Regions from separate parts of the Streptomyces sp. NPDC091271 genome, predicted to be linked through region 1. Evidence: riboswitches for the same ligand, from Rfam matches in the RefSeq annotation. Region 1 holds a riboswitch; each other region holds the start of a gene.
What was found. A riboswitch is a leader RNA that binds a small molecule or an ion and turns the genes downstream of it on or off. The one in region 1 is predicted to bind cobalamin.
Positions count from the first base shown of each region.

Region 2: another riboswitch for cobalamin. It lies ahead of ACIQM3_RS04860 (ribonucleoside-diphosphate reductase subunit alpha); the one in region 1 lies ahead of ACIQM3_RS17355 (energy-coupling factor ABC transporter permease).
Region 3: another riboswitch for cobalamin. It lies ahead of ACIQM3_RS21375 (cobalamin biosynthesis protein); the one in region 1 lies ahead of ACIQM3_RS17355 (energy-coupling factor ABC transporter permease).
Region 4: another riboswitch for cobalamin. It lies ahead of ACIQM3_RS08810 (ABC transporter substrate-binding protein); the one in region 1 lies ahead of ACIQM3_RS17355 (energy-coupling factor ABC transporter permease).

Region 1 is NZ_JBIVVD010000004.1:174,989-179,771, reverse strand. Features, by position in the region: gene ACIQM3_RS17370 (ABC transporter ATP-binding protein) at 1-824, shown strand, start outside; gene ACIQM3_RS17365 (ABC transporter permease) at 821-1,843, shown strand; gene ACIQM3_RS17360 (class I SAM-dependent methyltransferase) at 1,965-2,768, shown strand; cobalamin riboswitch at 2,824-3,029, shown strand; gene ACIQM3_RS17355 (energy-coupling factor ABC transporter permease) at 3,059-3,769, shown strand; gene ACIQM3_RS17350 (energy-coupling factor ABC transporter substrate-binding protein) at 3,766-4,122, shown strand; gene cbiQ (cobalt ECF transporter T component CbiQ) at 4,128-4,783, shown strand, end outside.
Region 2 is NZ_JBIVVD010000001.1:998,304-1,003,086, reverse strand. Features, by position in the region: gene ACIQM3_RS04880 (GntR family transcriptional regulator) at 103-867, shown strand; gene ACIQM3_RS04875 (DUF3311 domain-containing protein) at 1,045-1,308, shown strand; gene mctP (monocarboxylate uptake permease MctP) at 1,305-2,939, shown strand; gene ACIQM3_RS04865 (GNAT family N-acetyltransferase) at 3,084-3,584, shown strand; cobalamin riboswitch at 3,625-3,761, shown strand; gene ACIQM3_RS04860 (ribonucleoside-diphosphate reductase subunit alpha) at 3,899-4,783, shown strand, end outside.
Region 3 is NZ_JBIVVD010000005.1:51,971-56,753, reverse strand. Features, by position in the region: gene ACIQM3_RS21385 (putative cobaltochelatase) at 1-584, opposite strand, end outside; gene ACIQM3_RS21380 (cobyric acid synthase) at 581-2,167, opposite strand; gene ACIQM3_RS21375 (cobalamin biosynthesis protein) at 2,164-3,108, opposite strand; cobalamin riboswitch at 3,237-3,366, opposite strand; gene ACIQM3_RS21370 (hypothetical protein) at 3,551-3,775, opposite strand; gene ACIQM3_RS21365 (anion permease) at 3,788-4,783, opposite strand, start outside.
Region 4 is NZ_JBIVVD010000002.1:295,212-299,994, reverse strand. Features, by position in the region: gene ACIQM3_RS08825 (carbohydrate kinase) at 1-15, shown strand, start outside; gene ACIQM3_RS08820 (acyl-CoA dehydrogenase) at 62-1,912, shown strand; gene ACIQM3_RS08815 (hypothetical protein) at 1,909-2,079, shown strand; cobalamin riboswitch at 2,176-2,363, shown strand; gene ACIQM3_RS08810 (ABC transporter substrate-binding protein) at 2,393-3,466, shown strand; gene ACIQM3_RS08805 (FecCD family ABC transporter permease) at 3,463-4,548, shown strand; gene ACIQM3_RS08800 (ABC transporter ATP-binding protein) at 4,545-4,783, shown strand, end outside.

The sequences.
Region 1 (4,783 bases):
TCGGCCCGAACGGCGCCGGCAAGAGCACCCTGATGGGCCTGGCCACCAACATGATCCGGCCGACGGCCGGCGCCCTGCGGGTGTTCGGCGCGGCGCCGGGATCGACGGAAGCCGTCCTGCGGACCGCGTTCCTGACCCAGGAGAAGCCGCTGTTCCGGCGCTTCACCGTCGCGGAGACCCTGCGACTGGGCCGCGAGTTCAATCCCTGCTGGGACCAGGAGGTCGCCGAGGGCATCGTCCGCGCGGGTCAGGTGCCGCTGAAGGCGAAGGTCGGCACCCTGTCCGGGGGGCAGCGCACCCGCGTCGCCTTCGCCCTGGCTTTCGGGAAGCGTCCTGATCTGCTCATCCTCGACGAGCCGATGGCGGATCTGGACCCGCTGGTCCGCCGCGAGCTCATGGCCACCCTGACGGCGGAGGCCGCCCAGCACGGCACCACGGTGCTGGTCTCCTCGCACATGCTCGCCGAGCTGGAGCACATCTGCGACTACCTCCTCGTCATCGCGAACGGCGGTCTGCGCCTCGCGGGCGAGGTGGACGAACTGCTCGCAGCACACGCGCTGTTCGCCGTCTCCGGGGGCGGCTCGTCCCCCGCACTCGCGCCGCACAGGGTCATCGAGTCCCGCAACGAGGGCCGGCCGGGCGTCCTGGTGCGCCTCGGCGGACCGGTCGAGTACGGCGGGCAGGCCGAGCCTCTCACCCTGGAGGAGCTTCTGCTCGCCTACCTGCGGTCACCCGACGCGCCCCCGCTGATCGCGCCCAGCGCGCGGGTCGGCGACATCCACGACATCATCACCCACGACCGGACGAAGGCTGTGACCGCATGACCACGCTCACTCACGACCCGGCCCGTACAGCGCCCACCAAACCGGCACGCAGCTACTGGATCCCCCGGCTCGGCGGTCCGGTCTGGCTCGTCTGGCGCCAGCACCGCGCCGCGTTCTGGACACTCATCGCCGCCATGCTCCTCGGCGTGCTCGTCATGGTCCATCTGCGCGGGCAGACGATGGACTTCCTGGCCGCCCAGGACCCGACCTCGCGGAGGTCGGGAGGGCTGCCCCCCGAGTTCGAGACCCACGTCGACCGTCTGCACAGCATCGGGAGCTACCTCAGTTACATCCCCGTTCTGGCCGGTGTCCTGCTCGGGGCTCCGCTCATCGCGGGCGACCTGGAGACCGGCACCGCCAAGCTGGTGACCTCGCAGTCCGTCAGCCGACTGCGGTGGCTCATCACCAAACTCGCCGTTCCCGCCGCGATGCTCGCTCTGTCGACCGGCGTGCTCACCGCCGTGCTCACCTGGTGGTGGAACCCGCTCAAGGGGCTTTCCGACGCCCTCATCTGGACCTCCTTCTTCAGCGTCACGGGGGTCGTACCGGTGGCCTACGCCCTGCTCACGTTCACCGTGGGCGTCGCGGTCGGCCTGCTCCTGCGCCGCACGCTGGTGTCGATGGTGGTCACGCTCGGCATCGTCGTGGCGATCGGCTTCGTCTGGGACGAACTCTGGCGGAGCCTCGGGCACATCATGTCGGTCAGCACCGACAAGGGCGTGGGGCCCGGTGCGGTACGGCCGGAGCTGCCCACCGAGGCTGAGCAGCAGGGACAGGGGACCTACTTCCTCACCAGCTCCGGAGACCGCCTGGACTGGACCACCTGCCTCGACCAGGTGGAGAACGACCGGGCGCACACCGCCTGCCTGGAGTCCAAGCACGTCATCGGCTGGTCCATGGACTACCTCCCCGTCTTCCAGATGCAGACGATGCAGTGGCTCGGAGCCGGCATCATGCTCGCCCTCGCTGCCGTCGTCGCCACCTTCGTCATCCTCTGGGGGCGCAAGCGGCTCCTGTGACCCGTGGCCCCCGGCCGGGGGCTCACCGCGCGGGTTTCGGCGACGCGCGTACCGGTTGGCGGGGAGCGGGCGCCGCGTGGTGGACTTCGTGTACGGACGGAGAGAGACGGTGGCGCAGGGCATGGCCGATCACGGTACGGACCGCGGGTATCTGCTGGACAACCGGCAGTCGGAGGCAGGCATCCGATTCGGTGCGCTCTCCGAGCTGTTCGATCCGGTGACGTTCCGGCACATCGACCGGATCGGCGTCACCCAGGGCATGCGCTGCTGGGAGGTCGGGGCGGGCGGCCCCTCCGTGCCCACAGGTCTTGCCGAGCGTGTCGGAGCCACGGGCCAGGTGGTCTGCACCGACATCGACGTGTCCTGGGCACGCGAAGCCGCCTCCGAAGTCGTCGAGGTCATGCGCCACGACGTCGCGGCCGATCCTCCGCCGCCGGGTGGCTTCGACCTGGTGCACGCCCGGCTGGTCCTGGTGCACGTCGTCGACCGCGCGGAGGCGCTGCGCCGCATGATCCAGGCGCTGCGTCCCGGTGGTGTGCTGCTCCTGGAGGATGCCGATCCGGGGCTGCAGCCTCTGCTGTGCCCGGACGAGTCGGGCCCCGAGCAGCGGCTCGCCAACCGTCTGCGCTCCGGGTTCCGGGAGCTCATGGCCGCACGCGGTGCCGATCTCGCGTACGGCCGGACACTGCCCCGGCTGCTGCGCGAAGGCGGCCTCGACGACGTACAGGCGGATGCCTACTTCCCGATCACCTCACCGGCCTGCACCGTTCTCGAGGCGGCGACGGTCCGGCAGATCCGTGGCCGGCTCGTGGCGGCGGGGATCGCGACCGACGAGGACATCGACCGCCACCTGTCCGCCGTCGCGACCGGACGACTCGACCTGGCGACGGCCCCCATGGTCTCCGCCTGGGGGCGCCGCCCGTAAAGGCGTGCACCGACACAGGCTTTCGTCCCCCGCCCTCGGTGACCTCAGGCCCGCTTGTCATCGTCAGCCACCTGGCACTACTGTCGCCACGCCTTGGTGAACGGGAAATCGGTGTGATGCCGGTGCGGCCCTCGCCACTGTGATCGGGAAGTCCGGCTCCGGCCCTCGCGGGCAGCCACTGGGTCCTTGTGACCCGGGAAGGCGGAGTTCGGGCGGTGGTACCCGTAAGCCAGGAGACCGGCCAAGGCACTTCAACCATCCACGAGGTGCTGGAGAGGGTCTGCTGAGCCATGCACATAGCCGAGGGTTTTCTGCCTCCGGCGCACGCGATCGCCTGGGGTGTCGCGTCCGCGCCGTTCGTCGTCCACGGAGTCCGGTCACTCACGCGTGAAGTCCGGGAGAACCCCGAGAGCACTCTGCTCCTGGGGGCTTCCGGGGCCTTCACGTTCGTTCTTTCCGCATTGAAGATCCCCTCCGTGACCGGGAGCTGCTCGCACCCCACGGGCACGGGGCTGGGGGCCATCCTGTTCCGCCCGCCGATCATGGCGGTCCTGGGCACCATCACCCTGCTGTTCCAAGCGCTCCTGCTCGCCCACGGCGGTCTGACCACGCTGGGTGCCAACGTCTTCTCGATGGCGATCGTCGGGCCCTGGGCGGGGTACGCGATCTACAGGCTGCTGCGCCGGTACGGCGTGCCGCTGATGGTGGGGGTGTTCTTCGGCGCGTTCGTCGCCGACCTGTCGACCTACTGCGTCACGAGCGTGCAGCTGGCGCTCGCCTTCCCGGACCCGAGCACCGGATTCCTGGGCGCGCTCGGCAAGTTCGGCTCCATCTTCGCCGTCACCCAGATCCCGCTGGCGGTGAGCGAGGGGCTCCTGACCGTTCTGGTCATGCGGCTCCTCGTGCAGTCCAGCAAGGGAGACCTGACCCGGCTCGGCGTGTTCCTCGCCGGCAGGCGGGACCGGACCAGGACGGCCGAGCCCGAGGCGGTGGCCCGATGAACAAGAACACGAAGATCAACGCCCTTCTGCTGCTCGTCGTGGCCGCGCTGGCCGTCCTGCCGCTGGCCCTAGGCCTCGGCGACGACGAGAAGGAGCCGTTCGCGGGCGCGGACGCCCAGGCCGAGACGGCGATCACCGAGATCGATCCCGATTACGAACCCTGGTTCTCCCCGCTGTACGAACCGCCGTCCGGCGAGATCGAGTCGGCGCTGTTCGCCCTCCAGGCCGCGTTGGGCGCGGGCGTCCTCGCCTACTACTTCGGCCTGCGACGTGGGCGCCGTCAGGGCGAGCTGCGTGCGAGCGCGCAGCAGGACGGCGGAGACGCCGGGGAACCCGCGGCCCGGGGGAACTGAGGCTCGTGCTGCCGATCGACGCGGCGGCGCACAGCAGTCGCTGGCGCCGCCGCCATCCCGTGGACAAAGCCGTACTCGGTCTGGGACTCACGGTTCTGGCGATCTCGCTGCCGCCGTGGCCCGGAGCCGTACTGATACTCCTCACCGCCGTCACCGTGCTGCTCGGGCCGGCCGGTGTGCCCGCCCGCCAACTGTGGCGGGCCTACCGGGTTCCCCTGGGTTTCTGTGTCACCGGGGCGGCCACACTGCTCGTACAGGTCGGCGGGCCGGAAGGACTCGTGACCCTGGCCGACGGGGGTCCGGTCCGTGCCGGGGAGCTGCTGCTGCGCACCTCGGCGGCGTCGCTCGGGCTCCTGCTGTTCGCCTTCACCACCCCGATGTCCGACCTGCTGCCCCGCCTGGTCAAGGCGGGGGTGCCGGCGCCGGTGGTGGACGTCGCCCTGGTGACCTACCGCATGAGCTTCCTGCTCCTCGACTCGGTGCGCCGGATCCGGGAGGCCCAGGCGGCCCGGCTCGGACACACCACTCGGGCCGCCGCCTGGCGTTCGCTGGCGGGGCTGGGGGCCACCGCGTTCATCAGGGCCTTCGACCGCGCGGCACGGCTCCAGGCCGGGCTCGCCGGGCGCGGTTACGACGGGACCCTGCGCGTCCTGGTACCCGA
Region 2 (4,783 bases), on a different contig from region 1:
TGAGGGAGGGCGACGACCCGTGACCGGACCGTGCCACCATGTGAGCCGCGACAGACGGAGGAGCCGGTGACGGCAGCAACGCAGCAGTCGGGAAGGCGGGCCATGGGTGCCGACGGGGGCAGCAGTACGAGCGAGACCGGTGCGGGAGCGCGCACGGCACGCGTCCCGAAGTACTACCGGCTCAAGCGCCATCTCCTCGAAATGACGGACACCATGCCGCCCGGCACCCCGGTGCCGCCCGAACGGACCCTGGCGGCGGAGTTCGACACCTCTCGCACCACGGTGCGTCAGGCCCTCCAGGAGCTGGTGGTCGAGGGCCGGCTGGAGCGCATCCAGGGCAAGGGCACCTTCGTCGCCAAGCCGAAGGTCTCCCAGGCCCTGCAACTCACCTCGTACACCGAGGACATGCGTGCCCAGGGCCTGGAACCCACCTCCCAGCTGCTGGACATCGGCTACGTCACGGCGGACGACACGCTCGCCGGGCTGCTGGACATCACGACGGGCGGCCGGGTGCTGCGGATCGAGCGGCTCCGGCTCGCCAGCGGTGAGCCGATGGCCATCGAGACCACCCACCTCTCGGCCAAGCGCTTTCCCGCGCTGCGCCGTTCACTGGTGAAGTACACCTCGCTCTACACCGCGCTGGCCGAGGTGTACGACGTCCGGCTCGCCGAGGCGGAGGAGACCATCGAGACCTCGCTCGCGACGCCGCGCGAGGCGGGACTGCTCGGCACGGACGTCGGTCTCCCGATGCTCATGCTGTCCCGGCATTCGATCGACGGAGGGGGCGAACCGGTGGAGTGGGTGCGCTCGGTGTACCGGGGCGACCGGTACAAGTTCGTCGCCCGTCTGAAGCGTCCCACGGACTGAGCACTTTCGGTGCCCCGAAATGCCTGATCCCCCTGCACACACAGGGGGATCAGGCATTTCGGGCGACACCGGACCGTTGCAGGACCGCAATGCGGACAGGGGTGACGGTGGACGGGGCATTCGCTTAGATTTCCTGCGCATTACACCAGGTGATCAGCGAGGGGACGGAGTCGCCACATGCCAGAAGATACCGATGCGAACCCACCGACAGCACCGACAGTGACACCCATGAGGGTGGTCATCGGGCTCTGCCTGATCGCTCCGTTCGTGGCGATGCTCTGGGTCGGGTCGTACGCGAAGGTCGATCCGACCTTCATAGGCATCCCGTTCTTCTACTGGTACCAGATGCTGTGGGTGCTCATCTCGACCGCTCTCACCATGATCGCGTACAAGCTGTGGCAGCGTGACCAGCGCGCCCGCAAGGGGGGTGCGTCAGCATGAAGGACGGCGTGAACGGCGTCGCACTCGCCGTATTCATCTTCTTCTTCCTGGCCGTCACGGTCATCGGCTTCATGGCCGCGCGCTGGCGCAAGGCCGAGAACGAGGCCAGCCTCGACGAATGGGGCCTGGGCGGGCGGTCGTTCGGCACCTGGGTCACCTGGTTCCTGCTCGGCGGCGACCTCTACACGGCGTACACCTTCGTCGCGGTGCCCGCGGCGGTCTACGCGGCGGGCGCGGCCGGCTTCTTCGCCGTCCCGTACACGATCCTCGTGTACCCCCTGATCTTCACCTTCCTGCCGCGTCTGTGGTCGGTGTCGCACAAGCACGGCTACGTCACCACCTCGGACTTCGTCCGTGGCCGCTTCGGCTCGAAGGGGCTCTCGCTGGCGGTCGCCGTCACCGGCATCCTCGCCACGATGCCGTACATCGCGCTCCAGCTGGTCGGCATCCAGGCCGTCCTGGACGTCATGGGCGTCGGCGGCGGCGAGAACACGCACTGGTTCATCAAGGACCTGCCGCTGCTCATCGCCTTCGCCGTCCTCGCCGCGTACACCTACTCCTCGGGGCTGCGCGCGCCGGCACTGATCGCGTTCGTCAAGGACGGCCTGATCTACCTCGTCATCGCCGTGGCGATCATCTACATCCCGATCAAGCTGGGCGGGTTCGACAACATCTTCGCCGCGGCCGGCGAGAAGTTCTCCGCCGCCAACGAGGCGGCCGGCAAACCGGTGGCCGGACTCGCCCCCGGCGCCTCCGGCCAGTGGGTGTACGCCACGCTGGCTCTGGGCTCGGCGCTGGCCCTCTTCATGTACCCGCACTCGATCACGGCGACGCTCTCCAGCCGCAGCCGTGAGGTGATCCGGCGCAACACCACGATCCTCCCGCTGTATTCGCTGATGCTGGGTCTGCTGGCCCTGCTCGGATTCATGGCGATCGCCGCCGGGATCAAGGTGGACAACGGGCAGCTCGCGATCCCCCAGCTGTTCGAGAACATGTTCCCCGACTGGTTCGCGGGCGTGGCCTTCGCCGCGATCGGAATCGGTGCCCTCGTGCCGGCCGCGATCATGTCGATCGCCGCGGCGAACCTCTTCACGCGCAACATCTACAAGGACTTCATCAAACCCGACGCGACCCCGGCGCAGGAGACCAAGGTCTCCAAGCTGGTCTCGCTGCTGGTCAAGGTCGGCGCACTCGCCTTCGTCCTCACCATGGACAAGACGGTCGCGATCAACTTCCAGCTGCTGGGCGGTATCTGGATCCTCCAGACGATGCCGGCCCTGGTGGGCGGTCTGTTCACCCGGTGGTTCCACCGCTGGGCACTGATCGCGGGCTGGGCGGTCGGCATGATCTACGGCACGGTGGCCGCGTACGGCGTCGCCAGCCCGACCCAGAAGCACTTCGGCGGGTCCTCGAAGGAGATCCCGGGCATCGGCGAGATAGGTTACATCGGTCTCACCGCGTTCGTGCTGAACGTCGTCGTCGTGCTCGTGCTGACCGTCGTCCTCAACGCGGTGAAGGCGCCGGCCGGTGTGGACGAGACCTCCCCGTCCGACTACACGGCGGACGCGGGCGACCCCGGCGTCAAGGTCGAGCTCCCGCCGGCCACGGCGGGCGCCCCTGGCGGCCACTGATCCCACAGCGGTCGCTCCGACCGCAGGACGTCCGTCCCGGCAGGGTCCACCTGCCGGGACGGAGTCGTATCAGGACCCGCCCCGGCCGTCGGCCCTCCGAAACCGGGGCGCGCCGCACCCGCGGCCTGGTGCAGACTGCCGCCCATGGACGTATCGATCAGGCCGGCCCTGCCCGCTCAGTTCGAGGAGCTGGGCGAGATCACCGCGCAGGCGTATCTGGGCGACGGACTCCTGGACTTCGGCGCCGACGACCCCTATCTGGAACAGCTCCGCGCGGTCGGTCGGCGAGCTGCCGAGGCCGAGGTGCTGGTCGCGCTGGACGCCGACGGCCGCTTGCTGGGTGGTGTCACCTACGTCGAGCCCGGCAGTCCGTGGGCGGACATCGCCGGGGAGGACGAGGCCGAGTTCCGGATGCTGGCCGTCTCGCCGGAGGCCCGTGGGCGGGGCGCGGGCGAGGCGCTCGTACGGGCCTGTATCGAGCGGGCGCGGGCCGCCGGAGGGCTCTCCGGGATCGTCCTGTCGACGCAGTCCGCCATGCTGGGCGCCCATCGGATATATCGCCGCCTCGGCTTCGTACGGACTCCGGAGCGGGACTGGTACCCCCTGCCGGGGCTCGCGCTCCTGACATTCCGCCTGGAGCTCTGACCCTTCACGACACAAGATGTGGGGGCTTCTTCAATCAGCAGCCCCCACATGTATGCTCGACCTCGCTGTCGCCGCAGGGGAATCCGGTGAGAATCCGGAACTGTCCCGCAACGGTGTGATCGGTGTGCTTATCCGCACCCCGAAGTCCGAAGACCTGTCGACAGTGCGTCCGGCTCGACCGAACCGGACGCCGAGACGTCCGGGCCCCGCGGAGGGCCGGTGGACGCCGTGCGCCGTGCTGCCCTTCCCCGGGTGCCGCCGTGCCCGGCTGCCCCGCTCCCGCAGGCCCTGAGCCGAGCGAGGGATAGCCCCCAGTGACCATCGCGCCAGCCGACCCGGTTTCAGCCACGGAATCCGAAGGCCGCACGACCGACGCGCCCGGGACCGCACTGCTGCGGACCCTGACCGGTCTCACCGCCGATCTGCCCGACACCGACCCCGGACGGGTGGCCGCCGCCGCACTGCGCGGCCGCAACGCCCGGTCGGACGAGGCCGAGCTGCGCTCGCTGGCCACCGAGGCCGCCGCCGGCCTGATCTCCGAGGACCCCGCCTACTCCCGGCTCGCCGCCCGGCTCCTCACCCGGGCCATCGCGGACGAGGCCGCCGGACAGGGCGCTGTCTCCTTCTCCGCGTCGGTCGCCGTCGGACATCGCGAGGGCCTGATCGCGGACCGTACGGCCGAGTTCGTCACCCTGCACGCCGCCGCACTCGACGCGCTCGTCGACCAGGCGCTCGCCGACGGCGCGGACGACCGCTTCGGCTACTTCGGGCTGCGGACGCTGCACAGCCGGTACCTGCTGCGCCACCCGCTCACCCGCGACGTCGTCGAGACCCCGCAGCACTTCATGCTGCGCGTCGCCGCCGGTCTCGCCGAGGACACCTCCGAGCGGGCTCTGGAGGAAGTGGCCGCGCTGTACGGCCTGATGAACCGGCTCGACTACCTGCCCTCCTCCCCCACCCTCTTCAACTCCGGCACACGCCACCCGCAGATGTCGTCCTGCTACCTGCTGGACTCGCCGCTGGACGAGCTGGACTCGATCTACGACCGCTACCACCAGGTGGCGCGCCTCTCCAAGCACGCGGGCGGTATCGGGCTCTCGTACTCCCGCATCCGCGCCCGGGGTTCACTCATCCGTGGCACGAACGGGCACTCCAACGGCATCGTGCCGTTCCTGAAGACGCTCGACGCCTCGGTCGCC
Region 3 (4,783 bases), on a different contig from region 1:
AAGCGGTCCAGCAACTGCGGCCGGAGCTCGCCCTCCTCCGGGTTCATCGTCCCGACCAGCAGGAAGCGCGCCGCGTGACGGACGGAGACACCCTCCCGCTCCACGTACGAGGCGCCCATGGCGGCCGCGTCGAGCAGCAGGTCCACCAGGTGGTCATGGAGGAGGTTGACCTCGTCGACGTAGAGGATCCCGCGATGGGCGTCGGCGAGGAGCCCCGGCTCGAAGGCCTTCACGCCCTCCGAGAGAGCCCGTTCGATGTCGAGGGCGCCGACCAGCCGGTCCTCCGACGCGCCGACGGGAAGCTCCACGGTCCGCGCCGGACGCGACACGCCCGTGCCCGTCTCGTGGGGACCGTCGGGACACGCGGGATCGGGTGCTCCCGGGTCGCACGAGAAACGGCACCCCGCCACGGCCGCGATCTCGGGCATGAGCGCGGCCAGCGCGCGTACGGCGGTGGACTTGGCGGTGCCCTTCTCGCCGCGGACCAGGACCCCGCCGACGGCGGGACTGACCGCGTTGAGCAGGAGTCCCAGCCGCAGGTCGTCCTGTCCGACGATGGCGGTGAAGGGATACGGCGTACTCACAGGGCCTCCTCTGTCGCAACCACAACTGCATGACCGGGCACGCCCGGCGCCGGAGGAACGGGGTCCGGGGCGGGCGCGGGCGGCGCACCCGGCGGGATGAAAGGCAGCCCCTCCGGCGCGCCGGCCTCGATCAGGCGCCACAACGCGTCCGTGTCCGCGTGTTCCTCGATCAGATCCCCCAGTCGGTCCAGCTGTTCCTCCCGCAACGCCCCGAAGCTCGTGTCCGGCGCCGCGGTGAACCGCCGCCCCGCCGCCCGCGCGACCTCGCCCAGGAAGGCCCGCCGGAACGCGTCGCTCTCCAGCGACCCGTGCCAGTGCGTCCCCCAGACCGAACCCACCCGGCACCCGTCGAGGAACGGCTCGCCGCCGCTCACCTCGGCGACCCCGTGATGGATCTCGTACCCCTCCACCGGCTCACCGAGCGCCGAACCTACGGGGCGCCCCAGGACCTTCTCCCGGCCGAAACGGACGCGTACGGGCAGCAGTCCGAGCCCCTCGACCAGTCCGGCCCGTGACTCCACGTCGTCGTCGATACGCTCGCCCAGCACTTGGAACCCTCCGCAGATCCCCAGCACCGGGCGGCCCTCCGCGGCACGCCGGACCAGCGCGTCGGCCAGCCCCCGCTCGCGCAGCCACGCCAGCGCCTTCACCGTGCCCCGCGTCCCGGGCACGATCACGAGGTCCGCGTCGACGAGCTCCTCCGCCCGGTCCACGAACCGCACCACCACACCCGGCTCGGCCGCCAGCGCGTCCACATCGGTGAAGTTCGACATCAGCGGCACCGCGCACACCGCGACCCGCAGCACGTCCTCACCGTGCGGCGGCGCCACGACCGACTCCCGTACGGTGCCGCGCATCGACACGCGCAGCCCGTCCTCCTCGTCGATGCCCAGACCATGGGCGTAGGGCAGCACCCCGTACGTCCGCCGCCCCGTGAGCCCGAGCAGCATGTCGAGACCGGGTTCCAGCAGCGAAACGTCACCGCGGAACTTGTTGACGAGGTATCCCGCGACCAGTGACTGGTCCTCGGGGCTCAGCAGAGCCGTCGTGCCGAAGAACGAGGCGAACACGCCGCCCCGGTCGATGTCGCCGACCACCAGCACGGGAAAGCGCGCGGCCCGGGCGATGCCCATGTTCACGATGTCCGTGCGCCGCAGGTTGATCTCGGCCGGACTGCCCGCCCCCTCGCAGATCACGGCGTCATACGTGCCCCGCAGTTGCTCCAGACAGTCCGTGACCGTCCCCAGCAGCGCCTCCTGGCGACCGCCGTGGTAGCCGCGCGCACTCATCTCGCCGACCGGCTTCCCCATCAGGACGACCTGGCTCGACCGGTCGCCGCCGGGCTTGAGCAGCACCGGATTCATCAGCGCCGACGGCTCCACCCGGGCGGCCTGCGCCTGCATCGCCTGGGCACGGCCGATCTCCGCCCCCTCCCGGGTGACGAACGAGTTCAGCGACATGTTCTGCGCCTTGAACGGCGCGACCTTCACCCCCCGGCGCACCAGCCACCGGCAGATCCCTGCCGTGACGACGCTCTTGCCCGCGTCCGAAGTGGTCCCCGCGACCAGCAGCCCGCCGCTCATCCGACTCTCCGTCCCATGGCCGACCGCCCCGCCGCGCACACGACGAGGGCCAGCACACTCACCCGGCGCGACAGCCGCACCGCGCGTTCGATGTCCGTGACCCGCACGTCCCGGCCGGCCTCGCCGTTGAGCACAGGCCGGTGCTCGACCCGCCCGCCGTACGCGAGGGTGCCGCCGAGCCGTACGCCGAGCGCCCCCGCGAACGAGGCCTCGACCGGGCCCGCGTTGGGGCTGGGATGCCTGCCCGCGTCCGCCCGCCAGGCCCGGACCGCCTCACGCGGGCGCCCCCCGGCGGCCACGGCGAGCACGGCGGTGAGCCGGGCCCCGGGCCAGCCGGCGACGTCGTCGAGCCGGGCCGACGCCCAGCCGTAGCGCCGGTAGCGGGGCGACTTGTGCCCGACCATGGCGTCGAGCGTGTTGACGGCCCGGAAGGCGACCAGCCCGGGCACACCGCCGAGCGCGCCCCACACGAGGGCTCCCACCACGGCGTCGGAGGTGTTCTCGGCGACGGACTCCACCACGGCGCGGGCGATCTGCTGCCCGTCCAGCGACTGCGGGTCGCGGCCGCACAGATGAGGCAGCCGCTCCCGGGCCAGGTCGATGTCCCCGGCGGCCAGCGCCCCGCCGATGGCGCGGGCCTCACGGCCCAGCGAGGTGCCCCCGACGACGGACCAGGTGGCTACGGCTGTCAGCGCCACGGCGGCGGCGGGACGGTTCCGCACGGCACGCGCGGCCAGCGCGGCAGCGCCCGTGGCGCCCCCGGCGCAGACGAGCGTGTGCAGGGCGCCCCAGCCGCGGTGGTCGCGCCACAGGCGGCGCTCGGCGCCCGCCGCTCCACGCCCGAAGGCGGCGACGGGGTGGCCACGCCGCGGATCACCCAACAGCAGGTCGCCGATCAGGCCGGCGGCGGCTCCGTACGCGAAGATGCGGTCGGCTCGCACCGCTCAGCCGGCCGTCGCGCCTCGGAGGACCTTCGTGACAGGTGGTGCAGCGACCGACGCAGGGCAGCCAGACATGGCGTATGTCCTCACTCAGGGTCCGCGCCCTGGTTCGACGTGACCGGCGACGAGAGTCTCCTGGCTTCCGGATCCGCAGTTCCTCCGGCCTTCCAGCCCGCGGTGGCGGGCCGTGACTTCCGTGTGGAGGCTGCTCCTCGGTGACAGTGGCGGGACCGCGCCGGATTCGCACCGGCTTCCTCTCCTGTCGCCGTAAGGCCGGCCGGCACGTGTGTGCCGGCCAGCCTAAATGGCACCGGCAGTCCACCACGCCCCGTGAATGCCCGTCAACCTGCCGCTGACCTGCGAGGCTTCAATGTGCTCAGACGCACACCGGGCCGGACACACGTGGTGTGTCCGGCCCGGGTGGGTGTCCGTGCGGGAGCGGTCAGGCGACGATCAGATAGATCCCGTACGCGACCGCCGCCGCGCACAGCCCGAAGCAGGCGTACGCACCGGTGCGCACCAGGCCGTTGGCACCGCCGCCGCCCTGCGCGGCCGTCGTCTGCCTGGCCATGCCCGTGATGCCGAGGGTGAAGAGGCCGACCAGCGCGACGGTGACCACGAGACTGACGCCGAAGACGGACGCGAGAGCTGCCCAGTCGATGTTCATGCGGATTCGTCCTTACACCGTGGCCGGGTCGGCCGGGGTTCCGGCCGTCGTGGCCGGGGCCGAGATGGTGGTCTTGAGCTCCGGTACGACAACACCGGCGGGCGGCGGGCTGACCGCGGAGATGGCGGTGGTGACGACGCCCGGGGGCTCGGCCTCCGCGTTCACGTTGGTGTGGTCGACCGGCTTGCGGCGCGACAGCAGCCAGATGGCGGCGGAGCCGGCGACGAGCAGGACGGCGACCACCGCGACGCCCCAGGGCCCCTGCTTGGTCAGGAACTCGGCGCCCGCGCCCATCAGACCGGCGGCCGGCAGGGTCAGGCCCCAGGCGACGAACATCCGGGTGGCGGTGGACCAGCGGACCACGCCTCCCTTACGTCCGAGACCCGCGCCCATGACGGCACCGGAGCAGGACTGCGTGGTGGAGAGGGAGAAGCCGAGGTGCGAGGAGGCCAGGATGACCGTGGCCGCACTGGTCTGGGCTGCGAAGCCCTGCGGCGGACGCAGGTCGGTGAGGCCACTGCCCATGGTGCGGATGATGCGCCAGCCGCCGAGGTAGGTGCCCATCGCGATGGCGATACCCGCGGAGGCGATGACCCAGACCGGCGGGTTGGAGCCGGGGGAGAGGACGCCACCGGTGACCAGGGCCAGGGTGATGATGCCCATGGTCTTCTGCGCGTCGTTGGTGCCGTGGGCGAGCGAGACGAGACCGGCCGAGGCGATCTGGCCGGCGCGGTATCCCTTGGCGGTCGACTTCAGCTGCGCCTCGTCGGTGATCTTCCGGTTGAGGCGGTACGTCAGCTTCGTGGCCAGCAGCGCGGCGAGACCGGCCACGACCGGGGCGGCGATCGCGGGCAGCAGGACCTTCGTGACGACGGTACCGCCGTTGATCGAGGACCAGCCGGCCGACATGACCGCGGCGCCGATGAGGCCGCCGAAGAGTGCGTGGGAGGAACTGGAGGGCAGGCCGACCAGCCAGGTCAGCAGATTCCACAGGATCGCGCCGACGAG
Region 4 (4,783 bases), on a different contig from region 1:
GTCCGGGAGCGGTAGACCGTCCAGGGGTGTCCTCGCCCGCATCACGGTCGTTGATTTCGTTATGACCGTGCCCCTTACCGACACCGCCCCACCGCCCACCACCGAACTGCTGACCGGCGTCATCCTCGGTCCGGAATTCCGCCGCGAGCACGGGTTCTGGCAGCGGCTGATCAGCACAGAACCGTTCCGCCGCCCCGCCGGTGGAACGCCCGAAGAGCGACTGGACCTCGCCTACGACCGGTTGCGGATCCTCAACCTCTCCCTCGACAGCGGAGCACGCCTCGCCGCCGACCCCCGCGCGATGGCCGCCCTGCACGCCTGGCTCGGCCCGGTGGACCCCGCGCTGACCACCGTGGCGGGTATCCACTACAACCTCTTCCTCGGCAGCCTCCTCGACCACGACTGCGTCGGCCGCCGCGACCTGTCGGACTATCTGTCGATGCGGCGCATCGGTACCTTCCTCTGTACGGAGGTGGCACACGGCAACAACGCTGCCGCCATGGAGACCACCGCCACCTACGACCGTGAGCGCGACGGCTTCGTCCTGCACACCCCGAATCCGGGCGCGCAGAAGTTCATGCCCAACACCAGCCCGGCGGGCGGAGCGAAGTCCGGCCTGGTCGCCGCCCGCCTGGTGGCCGATGGCTCCGACCACGGGGTACGCCTTTTCCTGGTGCCGCTCACCGACGACGCGCAGGCGCTGCCCGGTATCCGGGTGCGGCGGCTGCCGGCCCGGATGGGCAGCCCGGTCGACCACTGCCTGACCTCGTTCGACCGGCTCTTCGTGGCACGGGACGCCCTGCTGGGATCCGCCGAGGAGAGCGTTGCACCAGGGGAGTTCAGAACGGGACCGGGGGACAGGCGGCGGCGCTTCCTCGCCTCGATCGGGCGGGTCACCCCCGGCCGGATCTCCATGAGCGCCTGCGCGGCGGGCTCGGCCCGCGCGACCCTGGCGGTCGCCGTTCGCTACGGCGGCCACCGGATGATCTCCGGCTCCCGGGGCGCCCCGCCGGTGCCGGTGAACGCCCATCGGACGCACCACGGACCGCTCGCCTCGGCCATGGCCACGGTCTTCGCCATGAGCCTGCTGTACCGCAGGGCACAGGAGCGCTGGGAAGCCTGTACGGAGGAGGACGCCCGGACGGACGCGGTACGGCTGGTCGACGTCGCCAAGGCGTGGATCACCTGGCGGGCCCGCGACGTCATCGTCGAGAGCCGCGAACGCTGCGGCGCGCAGGCTCTGCTGGAGAACAACGGCATGACCGAACTCGTCACGGGCGTGGAGGGTGCCATCACCGCGGAGGGGGACAACATCGCCCTGTACGCCAAGGCGGCGGCCGACATGCTGTTCGCCGCCGAGCCGGCCGGTGACGACACCCCGGGCCGGGCCCCGCACCCCGGGGACCTCGCCGACCCGTACTTCCTGGGCCGGCTCCTCGCCTCGGTCCAGGGCATCTGGTTCGACCGGGCCAGGGCCCGCGCGCTGCGGGCGCCCGACGCCGACGCCCTCGGCCGGTGGAACGCGGCCTCGGGTCCCGCCCTGCGCGGGGTCGAGGCCTACGCGTACCGACAGGCTGCCGAGGCCTACGCCGAGGCCCGCGCGACGCTGCCCGACGGGGCGGCCAGGGACCGGCTCGGGGAGCTGGAGCGGCTGTTCGCCCTCGAATGGGTCTCCCGCAACAGCGGCGACCTGCTGGCAGCCGGTCTCCTGAGCACCGCTCAGGTGGACGCCCTGCCCGAGGCCGTCGAGGAGCTCGTCACGGCCGTCGCCGCGCACGCTCCGGAGCTGGCCGACTCCTTCGCGCTGCCCGAGGAGCTGCTCGCCGACTGGCCGATCGCCGGACCCGGCTACGCGGACGCGTACGACGACCCAGGGGGCCCGTGGAACGTCTGCCCGGCGGACGCCCGATGAGCGCCGGAGGCAAGGGGCAGACGGTCTGCGACCGCTTGGGCGAGCACCTGGAGATCCTGGGACTGCGCGCCGTCCTGCTCGCCTACTGGGGTACGACGTCCGTGCTCACCCGCCGCAGCGGGAAGCCGCAGGCGGACCGCGGCGAATCGGTTCGCCCCAAGCCCTGACCCGCCCGACGGCCGGCCGGTACGGAGAGGGAGAAGCCCCCAAGGCGCCCCCCGCCCCGTACCGGCGACGGCCCCCGAGGCAGCCGGTGCGCCGCGTGATAGCTTGCAGACGCCAGTCACACTCCACGTGGAGTCAGGGAATCCGGTGAGAATCCGGAGCTGACGCGCAGCGGTGAGGGGGACGGGCGGGGCCACAGCCACTGGAACACCCTCGGGTGCACCGGGAAGGCGCCTCGTCCGGACGAACCCGAGTCCGAAGACCTGCTGGCAACCGCTTCCGCACCGGGAGCGGAACTCCGTACGGGCTCCGCGCATGAGCCCAGAGAACGCCGAGGTCTCCGTGCCGCCCATAGCCAGCACCGTTCGCCGAACAGCCCTGCTCATCACGGGACTTGTCCTTCTGACCGCATGCGGCCAAGGCGGGAGCACTTCCGACGGCGCGGCACGGGACGAGGCCGGCGACGGCTTCCCCGTGACGCTGAAGAACTGCGGCCGTACGGTGACCGTCGACGCGGCACCGCGTCACGCCGTCTCCCTCAACCAGGGATCGACGGAGATCCTGCTCTCCCTGGGCCTCGCCGACAGGCTGGCCGCCACCGCGACCTGGACGGACCCGGTCATGAAGGGCCTGGAGAAGGACGAATCCACGGTGGAGCGCCTCGCCGAGAACCAGCCCTCCTCCGAGAAGGTCCTCGCCGAGGAACCCGACTTCGTCAGTGCCTCGTTCGAATCCACCCTCGGCAAGGGCGGGGTGGCGTCCCGCGACCAGTTCGAGGAGCTCGGCGTACCGACGTACCTCTCACCCTCCGACTGCGCGGGCAAGGACAACACCGGCAGCAGTGACGGCTCCCGCTCCGAGCCCCTGACCATGGACCGCGTGTACGGCGAAGTACGCGACCTGGCCAAGGTGTTCGGAGTCCCGGGCCGGGGCGAGGAGCTGGTGAGGAGCCTCCGGAGCCGCGTGGACAGGGCGACCGCGGACATCGACGCGTCCGGCACCACGATGCTCTACTGGTTCGCCAACGCCGAGGCCCCGTACCTGGCGGGGTGCTGCGGCGCCCCCGGCATCATCACCGAGGAGCTCGGCGCGAAGAACGTCTTCGACGACACGCACGAGGAATGGCCCCAGATCAACTGGGAGACCGTCGCCGACAGGAACCCCGACGTGCTGGTCATCGGGGATCTGACCCGGAAGTCGCAGACGGCCGAGAGCGCAGCGAAGAAGATCGAGTTCCTGGAGTCCAACCCCGCCACGAAGAACATGGACGCCGTCCGGCACAAGCGGTACGTCCTGCTGAGCGGCCAGGCGATGAATCCGACCATCCGGACCGTGGAGGGCGTGGAGCGCGTCGCGGCCGGGCTGCGCTCGTTCGGGCTCGCGGGGTGACGGAGACCGAACGCGCCCCGGACGTACGGGCGGAGCAGCCGGCCGCGGTCCGGACGGCCGCCGGAGCCCGGCTCCTGCGCGACGGCGTCCTGTGGAGCGCCGGGGTCGCCCTGCTGCTCCTGTCCGTCGCGGTCGCGGTCACGATCGGACCCGCCCGCATCTCCGTCCCGGACGTCTGGTCCGCGGTGGCCTCGCACCTCGGCCTGGGAGACGGGCGGCTGACCCCGATCCGGGACGGCATCATCTGGAACCTGCGCATGCCCCGCACCCTGCTCGCCGCGGTGTGCGGGGCCGGGCTCGCGGTGTGCGGCACCGTGATGCAGTCGCTGCTGCGCAACCCGCTCGCGGACCCCTTCGTCCTCGGTGTCTCCTCCGGGGCGTCCACCGGTGCGGTCGTGGTCGTCGTCCTGGGCGTCGGCGGCGGAGCAGTGTCGGTCTCGGGCGGTGCGTTCGTCGGGGCGCTGTGCTCGTTCGCCCTCGTCCTGCTGCTCAGCCACACCCTCGGCGGATCCACCGACCGGGTCGTCCTCTCCGGGGTCGCGGCCATGCAGCTCTTCTCCGCGCTCACGTCCTTCGTCGTGATGACCGCCGCCGACGCCGAGCAGACCCGGGGCGTGCTCTTCTGGCTGCTCGGCTCGCTGAGCGGGGTGGGCTGGGGCGATGTGTGGATGTGCTCGGCCGTGCTGGCCGTGACGCTGCTGATCTGCCTCGGCCATGCCCGTACGCTCGACGCCTTCGCCTTCGGCCAGGACGCCGCGGCCGCCCTGGGCGTGCACGTGGGCCGCACCCGGATCGTGCTGCTCTGCACCACCGCGCTCCTGACGGCGGCCCTGGTCAGCTCCGCGGGCGCCATCGGCTTCGTCGGCCTCGTCCTGCCGCACGCCGCCCGGGCGCTGACGGGTTCGGGGCACCGGAGGCTGCTGCCGGTGACCGCTCTCGCCGGAGCCGTGTTCCTGGTCTGGGTCGACACCCTGGCCAGGACCGTCCTCGACCCGCAGGAGGTCCCGGTCGGTGTGGTCACCTCCCTCATCGGGGTGCCCGTCTTCGTCCTCATCCTCCACCGCACCAGGAGGAGTGCGTGAACCCGGAAGCCGTCCCCGGCGACGGCCTGCGGGCCGACCGGGTCAGCAGGGAGGCCGGCGGACGGATCGTCCTCGACGGAGTGAGCATCGCACCACCGCCCGGCACCACCGTCGGGCTCCTGGGGCCCAACGGCTCCGGCAAGACCACGCTGCTGCGGGTGATGGCGGGCGTACTCGTCCCCGGCGCGGGCGTCGTCACCCTCGACGGCCGTACGCTCGCCGAAACCGGCCGGCG